2 linked regions of the Lentisphaera araneosa HTCC2155 genome follow. Each later gene encodes a partner of the first gene's protein in a complex. Links are inferred from orthologs where the notes say so. Each region holds a gene or a part of one and is shown on either strand. Other genes may lie near its edges. The genes, in order: accB and accD.

The links.
Region 2: the proteins of accB (region 1) and accD are in contact, whole or in part, in a solved structure (PDB 8UXZ), measured with the Escherichia coli proteins. The link is inferred for Lentisphaera araneosa HTCC2155 from one-to-one orthologs.

The regions. Positions count from the first base shown.
Region 1 is NZ_ABCK01000002.1:338,695-344,808, reverse strand. The notes cover bases 1,173-4,152. They hold accB (acetyl-CoA carboxylase biotin carboxyl carrier protein), read left to right. Parts: upstream 1,173-2,435; coding sequence 2,436-2,870; downstream 2,871-4,152. Other genes in these bases: alaS (alanine--tRNA ligase), read right to left, coding at 3,877-4,152; LNTAR_RS02745 (Asp23/Gls24 family envelope stress response protein), read left to right, coding at 3,297-3,803; LNTAR_RS02750 (Asp23/Gls24 family envelope stress response protein), read left to right, coding at 2,886-3,296; LNTAR_RS02760 (IspD/TarI family cytidylyltransferase), read left to right, coding at 1,707-2,345; LNTAR_RS02765 (hypothetical protein), read left to right, coding at 1,173-1,707. Outside these bases: more of LNTAR_RS02765, read left to right, coding at 1-1,172; more of alaS, read right to left, coding at 4,153-6,114. UniProt on the Escherichia coli protein: This protein is a component of the acetyl coenzyme A carboxylase complex; first, biotin carboxylase catalyzes the carboxylation of the carrier protein and then the transcarboxylase transfers the carboxyl group to form malonyl-CoA.
Region 2 is NZ_ABCK01000009.1:16,484-22,432, reverse strand. Bases 1,658-4,472 are described here. They hold accD (acetyl-CoA carboxylase, carboxyltransferase subunit beta), read left to right. Parts: upstream 1,658-2,537; coding sequence 2,538-3,407; downstream 3,408-4,472. Other genes in these bases: dnaX (DNA polymerase III subunit gamma/tau), read left to right, coding at 3,615-4,472; LNTAR_RS10680 (ComF family protein), read left to right, coding at 1,851-2,534; LNTAR_RS10685 (CPBP family intramembrane glutamic endopeptidase), read left to right, coding at 1,658-1,858. Outside these bases: lpxD (UDP-3-O-(3-hydroxymyristoyl)glucosamine N-acyltransferase), read left to right, coding at 1-937; more of LNTAR_RS10685, read left to right, coding at 944-1,657; more of dnaX, read left to right, coding at 4,473-5,949.

The sequences.
Region 1 (6,114 bases):
TGGTCCAGTGACTATGCTTATTCTGATAAAAACTATGCTGAAGCAGAGGTTCTCTACAAGAAGTATTGGGAAAAAAAAGGAAAAGTCGAGCATTTTAAAGCTTATGTAAAAACCTTAATTCGTCAAAAAAAATATGAAAAAGCTCTAGAAGTCATTCAAATAGCTCGTATTGATAATGATTATATAAATTATTTAAAGAATTATTGTCATTTAGCTTTAGGTCATTTTGATGATTTAGATGAAAGTTTAAAAAACCAAGAATTGATAGATTTTATCAATATTAAAAAAGCTAAAAATAGCAGTCCAAAAAATGACTTGAGTCGACTGCTTAACCTCGATGACTTTGACTCTATCACTAGTCCTTTTTACAAACTTTATTATTTAGTGAAAAAAGAAGACTTAATAGAAATTAACTCTTTCATTATTGAGAACTTTCAAGAACTAAGAAGTGCCAATAAAGTTTATCAATGGATGTCTTTGTTGGAAGCTTATAAAATATTGAAAGCCAATAAAGAAATGATTGCTGACGATATTAAAGACTTCATTATTCACAACTGTAAAATTCTCGATATTAGAAAACTTGTTCAGGGCAATTTTTATAGTGATGATAAGTATGCCTTATACGCTCAAAAATCCTTCGAAGCCTTTACTAACACTCATTCTTTTGAAAAACTTATAGCTTTAAGCCAAACGGGAAAAATTACAGCGAAAGATTTGGATAAACTCATAGAACTCAATTCAAATAACCAAGAAAATTTTTATTTTATCAAAGCGAGTATCGAGCGCAGTCCTGAATTATTTCTAAAACTTTTTAAGGGTTACAATAAAGAAGAATATCTTTATTTTACATTTGTTTGCTGTCTTCAAAAGAAAGATAGTTTTGACCTGATTTTTCGCTATAGAGATCAACTTTTAAGCGAAAGAAAAGTTTTACTCGCCTACATAAATTATCTGCAGTATACCAATTTAGAAAAATATGAAAACATCAAAAAGCTTGAGTTTTACGTAGGCAAAAAAGATGCCGAGCTACTCAATAGTTATGGTCGATTAATTTATAAGTACGATAAGAAAAAAGCTTTGGAAATTTGGACAAAAAACTCTGTTAAGTCATCTCATCACTACGTTTTATATCATAACTTCAATGAAGGAAATGATATCGAACTGAAAGAAGGCGACGCGCAAGATAAAAACCTTACTGCACTTAAGGGGGTCTTAAATTTTCGGAATAATAATTACTCTTATAAAGAAAATGATTTCCCAGAAGATGAATACCTCTATCAGCAACATCTATTTCTAAAATCTATTTCTTTGAGTCAGGGTGCTGATTTTGCTGAAGCAGCAAAATTATTAGATCCCAATAGTCCGAATCCCTTCATAGCGGGAAAATGTGCTGACTTTTTGTTTTTACTCTATGGTTTGGAAGGTAAAGAAGAGTATTTAGATCAAGCTTTAGCTATCTACAAAAATTTACCAAAGAATGATATTTATAATACCTCTCTAAGATATAAAATATTTAATTGCCTCAGAGAAAAAGGTGATGATAAAACCATTATTGCTTTTATCAAAAAAAATATATTCTCGACAAAATTAGATCCTAAAAACTATTATGATCGACGCTTACTTTACGATTTTTATCGTTATTGTTATAGTAATGATTACCCCTCATTTTGTCAGAGTATTAGTAATCAATATGGAATTGAACCTTAATGGAAAAAGCTGCCGTTTTACTTTGTGGAGGCTCAGGTTCTCGCTTTGGTGGGAATAAACTTCTCGTTAAACTTGATGATAAAGAAGTTTTTCTTCATTCATTAGAAGCCTTATCTAAAGTTGTTGATAAAGAAAAAATTGTCATCGTTTTGGCTGAAAGTGAAAAAGATCATTTTCTCACTTTGCTAGAAAAGCACGATTTCTCTCAAGTCAAAATTACCTTCGGTGGTAAGGAACGTTATCACTCAGTCCTTAATGGCCTCAAACTCTGCGCAGATCAAGCGCTTGTTGCCGTTCACGATGCGGCAAGACCTTTTATTAGTTCTGATCTAATTGAAGCTACTTTTGAATCCGCTAATCAACATGGGGGAGCCATTCTCTGTAAAAAAGTGAGTGACACCATAAAAATTAGTGATGAACAGGGAATACGTACTCTTAAACGAGATTCTTTAACCGCCGCTGAAACACCTCAAATATTCAATTGCAAAGAATTGAGTGAAGCCATCAACTTTGTTATCGATAAGCAATTGTCCATAACTGATGATGCCAATGCTATGGAAGCTGTAAATAAGTCTTATTTCATGCACATTCACGAAGGGAATAACAAGAAAATTACCTATACATCGGATTTAGATTAATTAATACTTTCACCTAGATTGATTAATACTTATAATCATATTAGATTAGACCGTTTTTAAACATAAAATTTATAAAAAGGGAGAGCTCTTTTGAACTTCGAAAATATTGAAAAACTCGCAGAAATTTTAGAGAAATATAAACTTTCTGAAATCGATTACACTGAAAGTGATGCTTTCAGCATCACACTGAAAGGCGCTGTAGCAGCTCCTGTACAAGCTATTGCAGCTCCTGTTGCAGCTTCAGCTCCTACGGCGGCGGCTCCGGCAGCTAGTTCTGACGAAGGTCTACATATTGTGACATCTGAACTCGTTGGTACTTTTTATGCTTCAGCATCTCCTGATTCAGCTCCTTACATCAAGGTTGGTGACGAAGTGACTGCTGATTCAACTGTATGTATCGTTGAAGCAATGAAAGTAATGAACGAAATTAAATCTGAAGTAAATGGCACCGTTGTAGAGATTATAGTTGATAATGGAACTCCCGTAGAGTACGGTCAAGCAATCATCAAAATCAAACCCAACTAAGTTAAGGAGTCCCTTATGTCTGAATCAAGTGATGTAAATTTAAATAATTCTGTTAAAAACGGTATTCATATTTCTGAAGACGTCTACAGCTCAATTGTAAGCAGTACTGTACTAGAAATTGAAGAAGTCGTTCAATTTGCTAATTCAGGCATTGTCGGCGGACTCGCAAACTTAATTGGTAAGAAAACGAGTGACAGTCCCATTCACGTCGATATTGACGAAGAAAGTTCTGACGTCACTGTGACGATTAACTTGGTTATTAAGTTTGGTGTTTTCATTCCTAAAGTTGTTGAAAACATTCAGAAAAAAGTAACTGCTTCAATTAAAGATATGACGGGTCAAACAGTTTCTTCTGTTAACGTTCGTATCCACAACGTTGTAAAAGTCGAAGATGTTGAAGAACAGGAAGTAGAGGAAGAAGCTTAATTGCAGGATATCCTCAAACAGCTTTCTGATATAGTTAACTCTAGCGATGCGACACTTAAATTTTACTTAGGTGTTCTCGTTGGAATAATTTTTGTTATATTCGTAAGGTTTCTTTCTTTTTTAAAGAAGTCAAGAAAACCTAAAGGCGTCTATATCAAAGGTGATAGGGGTGATATCCTTATCCACCAAACAGCCATTTCGGACTTCATAAATAAAGTTCTTTCTGGTCGAGTTCAGGCTCAAGTTCAGAAAGTCTTTATCTACAGTAAAAAAGCCAATCACTATCTAACTGTTTATATTTCAGTTCCTCCTGGAGCTAACGTAACTGAAACTGTCAAAGCTATTCACGATATAGTCTTCCAACAAGTCTCGGAAAGACTTGGTATCGACAACTTAGAAAAAGTTGATATCATTGTCAAAGATTTTAAAACCAAAGAAAAAACTTTGGAAAAGCAAAATCAAAAACTCTTAGAAAAAATAGATGAAACTGCTGAAGAATTAAATTAATTAAGTCTTTCATCATTGCACAAAAAAGCCGAGTTATTTAACTCGGCTTTTTTATTGCTTATGTAAATAAGTTTTACTTACTCTCAATAAGCTCTTTAACGGCTTTAAACGCTGATGGAATAGCTTCTGGCATACGTCCACCTGCCTGAGCAAATGTAGGGGCACCACCGCCGCCACCGCCGACTTGCTTAGCTGCAATGCTAACAATCTCGCCAGCTTTGAAACCTTGCTTAGTTAAGTCGTCTGAAACACCAGATGTTAAGACAACTTTGCCATTTGCGGAAGACGCAAAAACAACAATTCCCGAGCCAATTTTCTTACGAAGGCTATGGGTCATATCTTTGAGTGTTGCAGCGTCATTATCTACTTTTAGCATGAGCACTTTGATACCATTGATCTCCTCAGCCTTTTCAAGCAATGAATCAGCCTCTAAAGCGACTAACTTGGATTTGGCCTCGTCTAACTCTTTTTGTAAACTTTTAGCATTGCTAGAGAGCTTATCGACTCTTTCTGGAATCGTATCAACTTTACATTTTAAATCGCCTGCTAAACCTTGGAGAACTTTATTTGAGTTAAGAGCGTATTTAACCGCATCCATACCCGTGATAGCTTCGATACGGCGAATACCGGCAGAAACAGAACCTTCTGAAGTAATTTTGAATAAGCCAATATCACCCGTACGTTTGACGTGAGTTCCACCGCAGAGTTCTAAAGAAAAGTCATCAATTTTAACGACTCTGACATCATCATCATATTTTTCGCCAAAGAGTGCCATAGCACCCATTGCTTTCGCTTCATCAATATTCTTTAAATGAGTTTCAACAGCTGAGTTAAGGATAACTTTTTCATTGATTAAGAGCTCGAGTTTTTCAATTTCATCAGCTTTTAAACCTTGATGATGAGAGAAGTCAAAACGCAAATAATCAGCAGCTACCAAGGAACCCTTCTGTTCTACGTGCTCACCTAATAAATCCTGAAGAGCTTTGTGAAGTAGATGAGTTGCTGTGTGATTTTTTCTGATTTTATCACGACGCTCAATATCGTAAGAAACAATAACTTTTTCGCCTTCTTCAGGAGCTTCATCGCCCACTAAGTAATGAAGCGTTGCATCACCATTTTTCTGGGTATCTTTAATTTGATAAAGTTTACCACCAGCCGCAATCGTTCCGCTATCACCCACTTGACCACCCATTTCTGGGTAACATACTGAGGAATCAAAAATAACTGCTAAGCCATTTTTCATTTTGATAACTTCTTTAACTTGAGCTTCATTTGAATTGTCTTCTTCATATCCAATGAACTCAGTTGGCTCAGTTGTTTTGATTTCGGAGAGTGAAATGATTTCTTTCTTTTGAGCCGCACGAGCGCGATCACGCTGTTCATTCATCAACTTTTCAAAACCATCTACATCAACTTTATAACCTTGTTCACGCGCCATCAATTCAGTTAAATCGAGCGGGAAACCTTGTTCATCAGCTAAACGGAAAGCAAAAGCAGCAGAAATGCTATCGCCTTTTTTGAGCTTAGAAATTTCACTTTCAAAAAGATTGATACCACGATCTAAAGTTCTATTGAAAGCTTCTTCTTCACTCTTAATCACAGTCTTAACGTGTTGACGACCTTTCGCTAATTCAGGGAAAATTTCTCCCATTTGATCAGCCAAAGTATCAACTAACTCATAGAAGAAAGGTTTCTCCAAACCAATAGTGCGACCATAGCGAACTGCGCGACGAAGTATGCGACGTAAAACATAATTACGGTCGCCATTACCAGGCTGAATACCATCGGCAATAGAGAAAGAAAGCGTACGAATGTGATCGGCAATAACGCGGAAAGCAATATCGACCATTTCCTGATCGTTAGCAGCGACAAAATAACCTAATTCATTTTTTTCAGGAAGAGTAGATGTGTATTTTTTACCAGAAATATCAGTCAACTTATCAAAGATAGGCGTAAAGATATCTGTTTCATAATTAGAAATAATACCGTTGAAATCGGTGAAATTTTTAGTGTTCAAAATAATTGAAGCTAAACGTTCAAAACCCATACCCGTATCGACATTTTTAGTCGGTAGATCTGAGAAAGTTCCGTCTGGATTCGCATTCATTTGAATGAAAACCAAGTTCCAAATTTCGATACATTTATCAGTATCCATATTAACTAAGGAACCTTTTGTATCTCCAGCTGGAGTCAAATCGATGTGAAGTTCAGTACAAGGACCGCAAGGACCCGTTTCACCCATCATCCAGAAGTTATCTTTTTTATCGCCATTCACAATGTGAACTTTTGGATCTAAACCATCAGCCTTAAA
Region 2 (5,949 bases), on another replicon or contig:
CAGCGCCTTAATAGATGGGAGCATAAATTCAATTTCCTTCTTAGGCAATAAGCGCTACATCTCTCAAATCAAGGATTCTCAAGCAGCCATCATCTTGGTTGACAAGGAATTCGACACACAAGGCTTTGACAAACTATTCATCTCTTGTGAAGACCCTTCCGCGTCTTTTACAAAAGTTGCTAACTACTTTGCTCCACCCACAATTGAATACCAAGCAGGGATCGATCCCGCTGCGAACATCGCAGAAAACGCCCAAATAGGTGAAGACGTCTACATTGGCCCAGGTGCGATCATTATGGATGGCGCCACAATTGGAAATAATGCAGTCATTTGCGCCAACGCCTACGTGGGCCACCAAGCTGAAATCGGCGCCTACTCCATCCTTTACCCAAACTCTACGGTTAGGGAACGTTGCATTATTGGCCAACGCGTCATTTTACACAGCTCCTGCGTGATTGGTACAGACGGCTTTGGTTTCATACCAGGCAAAGACGGCCATAAGAAAATCCCTCAAATCGGCATTGTTCAATTACATGATGATGTGGAAGTTGGCTCTTGTACAACTATTGACCGCGCTCGCTTTGGCAAAACAATCGTCGGCGAAGGCACCAAACTTGACAACATCATTCAAATTGGCCACAATGTCATCATCGGCAAACACTGCTTCATCGTTTCTCTTGTAGCGATTGCGGGCAGCGTTCAAATTGGCAACTTTGTGACGATTGCTGGGCAAGCAGGGATCAGCGGCCATCTACAGATCGGAGATGGTTGCACCATCATGGGTAAAGCTGGTGTTACACGCGATCTCAACCCAGGTGAAGTCGTCATGGGCATGCCTGCCACATCTAGACGAGAATTCATTGCGGACCGCGCACAACTCCGCAAAATCTCGAAACTCGAAAAACGCCTTAAAGCGCTCGAAGAAAAACTAAAATAAGCCCCAATGAACGAAGACCGCAAAAAGATTATTGCACTCACCACCTATCTTTTGAGTGTCTTCATCCTCGGCAGTTTAATCTGTCCTCTTCTTTGGGAGATCATTCACAATACCCCCTTAAAAAATATTGAATCTATAGGCGAAGCCTCTTTTGGCAAAGTTTGCAACCGTGCTTTTATGCTCGTTGCTTTCGGGGGCCTCTGGCCCTTAGCTAAACAACTTAACTGCACCACCAAAGACGACTTTGGCTTAGCCATCCCTCGCAAATCATTTCTAAAAGAATTCGGCATGGGCTTCATCTTTGGAGCCATAACCCTCCTATGCTTAGCACTCTTTTTCTATTTCATCGAATTACGTACACTCAAAAGTGGCCCCATCGATGAACGCATCCTCAAAGGCATTCGCAAAGGCGTTGTAACTGGAATTGTCGTTGGTTTAATCGAAGAGATTTTTTTTCGCGGCATCCTCACTCGCATCCTCTCTCGACTTGGCACCCTGTTCATGGCCATTTTCATCAGTTCCACCATCTATGCCGCAGTCCACTTCATAAAAGGCGATTCCAGCACCAATTATGACGTCATTCATTGGCACAGTGGCTTCACCTACCTCAAAAGCGCCTTTGGCCTCTATGCCGACCCCCGATTTATTGGATCATTCCTCACATTACTAACCGTCGGCATTTTCCTAGCCGCCCTCACATTAAAACGAGGTAATATCGCCCTGGCAGCTGGGATTCATGCTGGCTGGGTCTGTATCATCAAAGGCAATTCAAATGTCACTAGAACAGACGGAGACTCTCCCTATTACTGGCTTGTGGGAAACTACGATAAATTCACTGGCTACGCCGCTTTTTTATGGCTCGCTATCATCTGCTTAGGCACCTGGTTCTTTCTAGAAAAACGCAACAAAAATTGTGCTTAATTATATCTACCCGGATGTATGTGTCTGCTGTGAAGCACCCACACCTCCCGAATCGCCTCTTTGTGAAACCTGTACAAAAAAACTCAGCTATATCGATCACGAAAACACTTGTTCGTCATGTCACGGCCTTAATGATACGGCTACAAGGCTCTGTAGCAATTGCCTTAAAACTCCTCCAAAATGGTCCCATTCCACCTCCGCATTTGCTTTCGAAGGCCTAGCTCGCGAACTCATCTTGCGGTTTAAATATTCCCGTCACCTCTACCTACTCGATTTTCTTTGCAAAGAAATGAACTCCAGCTACAAAGCCAAGCAGCTACCCGAATTTGATATAATCACCTACGTGCCCATGCACCCCCTCAAAAAACTGAGCCGAGGATGGAACCAAAGTGAGCTATTAGCCAAAGAATTTGCCTCACTCTACCCAAATTCAGAATGCCTTGCACTCTTAAAACGACGCCACCTAGGGAAAGCCCAAGCTTCTAAAGCAAAGAGAGACAGACTTAAGTCAGTAAAGGATCTTTTCTCACCCAAAAATAGAGACAAGATAAAAGATCGAAGTATATTGCTTATAGATGATATATTAACCACAGGAGCCACTCTGAACGCCTGTTGCAAAGCTCTGCAACAAGAAAAGCCTAAAGAGATCTCCGTATTAACGATTGCAAGAGGATAGAACATGCCTATTTTCGGAAAAACTAAATTTTCTACTGTCAACTATGACAAAACCACGCCCACTGCGGCGATGCCCTCACTTGAGGATAGCGAAAACCCCCAAGAGGGTTTCACCAAATGCCGTAGTTGCGAAAGCCCCATTCTCATTGAAGAACTTGTGGCCAACAGTTCCATTTGTCCTAAGTGCGACTACCACTTTCCACTTCGTGCCATGGACCGTATTAACTCACTGATGACCGACTTCGAGGAAATCGACGCCAACATGCAGTCCGTTAACTTTTTAGGCTTCACTGGCTACGACAAAACTCTCACTTCCAAGCAAATGACCCTCGACACCAAAGACGCAGTAATTTGCGGCTTTGGCAAAATCAAAGGTCAAAAAACTGGCATTGTTGTCATGGACTTCAAATTCATGGGCGGTAGCCTCGGTTCCGTTGTGGGCGAAAAAATCACTCGCCTTGTTGAAGCCGCTACAGAAAAACGCCTTCCAGTTATTATCGTCACTGCTTCAGGTGGTGCTCGTATGCAGGAAGGCTGTGTAAGCCTCATGCAAATGGCAAAAACGAGTGGTGCACTGGCTCGACTTTCTAACAATGATCTCCCAATGATCTGTCTTTTAACTAACCCAACTTATGGCGGCGTCACAGCAAGTTACGCTTCTCTTGGAGATATTATTATTTCTGAGCCCAATGCTCTCATTGGTTTTGCAGGTGCACGAGTTATCGAAACAACCATTAAAGCTGAGCTCCCAGAGAACTTCCAAACAGCGGAATTCCTTGTTGATCACGGCCTTGTGGATCGCATCGTACATCGCGAACAACTCCAAGACGAGTTAGCACTGATTCTCGACTATGTATCAGGCAAATGCAAGTAAGTAATTTTTTTAGTACTTTTTACTATACTTCGACTGTAAAACACCAGTCTTGATGTATAGTCCAATCTCACAGTCCGGGCCCCCTGCGGCGTCTGCGTTCCGAACCTGGTCAGGCGGGGAACCGAGCAGCCATAAGGAACAATGTCGGGTGCAGGCGGTTAACCCGGGCTGTGTTTTCAAATTCCCCTTCCCAAAAGAGAATTTACTATGACCTACCAAGTTTTAGCACGTAAATGGCGTCCACAAACTTTTGATGATTTGGCTGGTCAAGACCATATCACTTCCACACTCACAAATGCGATTCGAAACCAACGCGTAGGTCATGCTTACATTTTTGTTGGCACACGCGGTATCGGCAAGACAACTTCTGCACGAATTTTTGCCAAAGCCCTCAACTGCGAAACACCTAGAGCCGACCTCAACCCTTGCGGGCAATGCACTAACTGTACTGAAATCACTCAAGGTTCTAGCATCGACGTTATCGAAATTGATGGTGCCTCCAATAATAGCGTTGACGATATTAGACAGATCCGCGAAGGCGCTCAATACACTCCTGCAAGATGCCCTTATAAAATATTCATTATTGACGAAGTCCACATGCTGTCTAATGCAGCTTGGAATGCCCTTCTAAAAACACTCGAAGAGCCACCCCCTCATATTAAATTCTTATTTGCTACCACTGAGGTTCATCGAGTTCTACCAACTATTCTTTCGCGCTGCCAAAGACTCGAACTCAAACCGATCCCACGCAATGTCATTGCAGGACGTTTGAAACACATTTGTGAAACTGAAAACGTTGCGATTGAAGATTCTGCGATTAACGCAATCTCACGAACGGCTAACGGTGGTATGCGTGATGGCTTAAGTATTCTCGATCAAATGATTTCCTTTTGTTCTGGCAATGAAATTATTTCTGAACAAGATGTCATTGACGTCTTTGGCATGAGCTCCTCTAACGAGCTCAAACTCATTGCATCGGCCATTTTACAAAACCAAGCTCCAGCACTCATTGAGGCCATTGATACACTTGCGAAAGCCGCACGTAACATGGAGCAACTCTACTCCGAACTCTTCCAACTTTTCCGTGACGTGATGATTTTACTTGAATCTCCACAACAAGCACGATCCATTCTTGACCTAGAAGAAGTTGAAATCCAACAGCTTTATGAACTCGCGCAGCTAGCCAATAATAAGCTTTTACAAAAACTACTGAATGGCTTCCTCGATTACGACGGGAAAATTCGCCACACACTCAATAAGCGCACCTACTTAGAAGTCACTCTTCTACGTATCATGAAAGATGCTCACTCATTAAGAGTGGAAGACCTCCTCAAACATATTCAGACTTTACGTAAACAAGGCAATCTTCAAGATCTAGAAGGCGACTTACCTCCACTCAGTATCACTCAAAAAAAAAATGAGTCGCTAGAAGCTCGATCACTTCGCCCTGCCACCAACGCTGAAGCTTTATCTATCGTTAAGAAACCGATTATCGACACAAAAGTTGAAGCGGAAGTAGATACAGTTAACGACACTCAAAACATCGGTGACAGCAGTGCTAGTGACACTCAAAATGACTATTATGAAGAAGACACTGCTGAAGAGACGACTCCAACAGTCGAAGCTACTGAAACTGAAGAAACTATCTCAGCAATTGTAGAAGATAAAGAAAGTCCAGAAGACGCACTTCAAACTGAAGTGGAAGAAGTAGCTCTTCAAGTGGAAGCAGCAGAACCCGTAGATAATTTCCAAGCAAGCCCGAGTACTGATCAAACACCTGCGAAACAAGAGCGACACTCCAACAGTATTGCCCTTGAACAAATGCTTGCCATTCCTACTTCGGAAAATGAAGACACTCTCACAAAAGCCGAAACGATTTTTGTCCAAAAAGATGATCCTGAACTCTCCAAAATTTTATTGCAGCCTGACTCTGAAGATGAACGCAATATTGAGACTGGAGTTGAGACTAAACCCGACGCTGAAGACTCAGAAGTCCAAGCAGAACCTGTAGTCGAAACTGAGGTTCTTCCAGAGCAAGCTAACGAGCAAGCAAACGAGCAAGCAAACGAGCAAGCCAATGTGCAAGCCAATGTGCAAGCCAATGAGCAAGCCAATGAGCAAGCCAATGTGCAAGCAACACCTGAACTTGCTAATGCAAATGAGGATTCTCGTTCAGAAGAAACAATCACTACGGAAAAACAAGAAGAAACTCTTACTCCCGAAGACGAAGAACTTGAACGTCACATTTTTGACGACAAGGAAATCGAACTCTACCTCCAGCCTGACTACACCGACCGACCTTATGCAAAAGGCTTAGTCACTGATTCAAACACGTCCGATATTCTCGGCCTTGGTCTTGAACGTTTTCGCCTTGTCGAACTCTCTGCACCCAACGACAAGAAAAATCTGACTATTGCAAAAAACAGCCTTAACATGCGCTTGGAGCAAATCCACGCTCACCTACCTGAGGTCAAGAAAGTCAGTCAAGCTCCCGTTGAAGAGGAAGCTAAGGCTCGCCCCGTTGTTGAAGTGAAAGAACTTC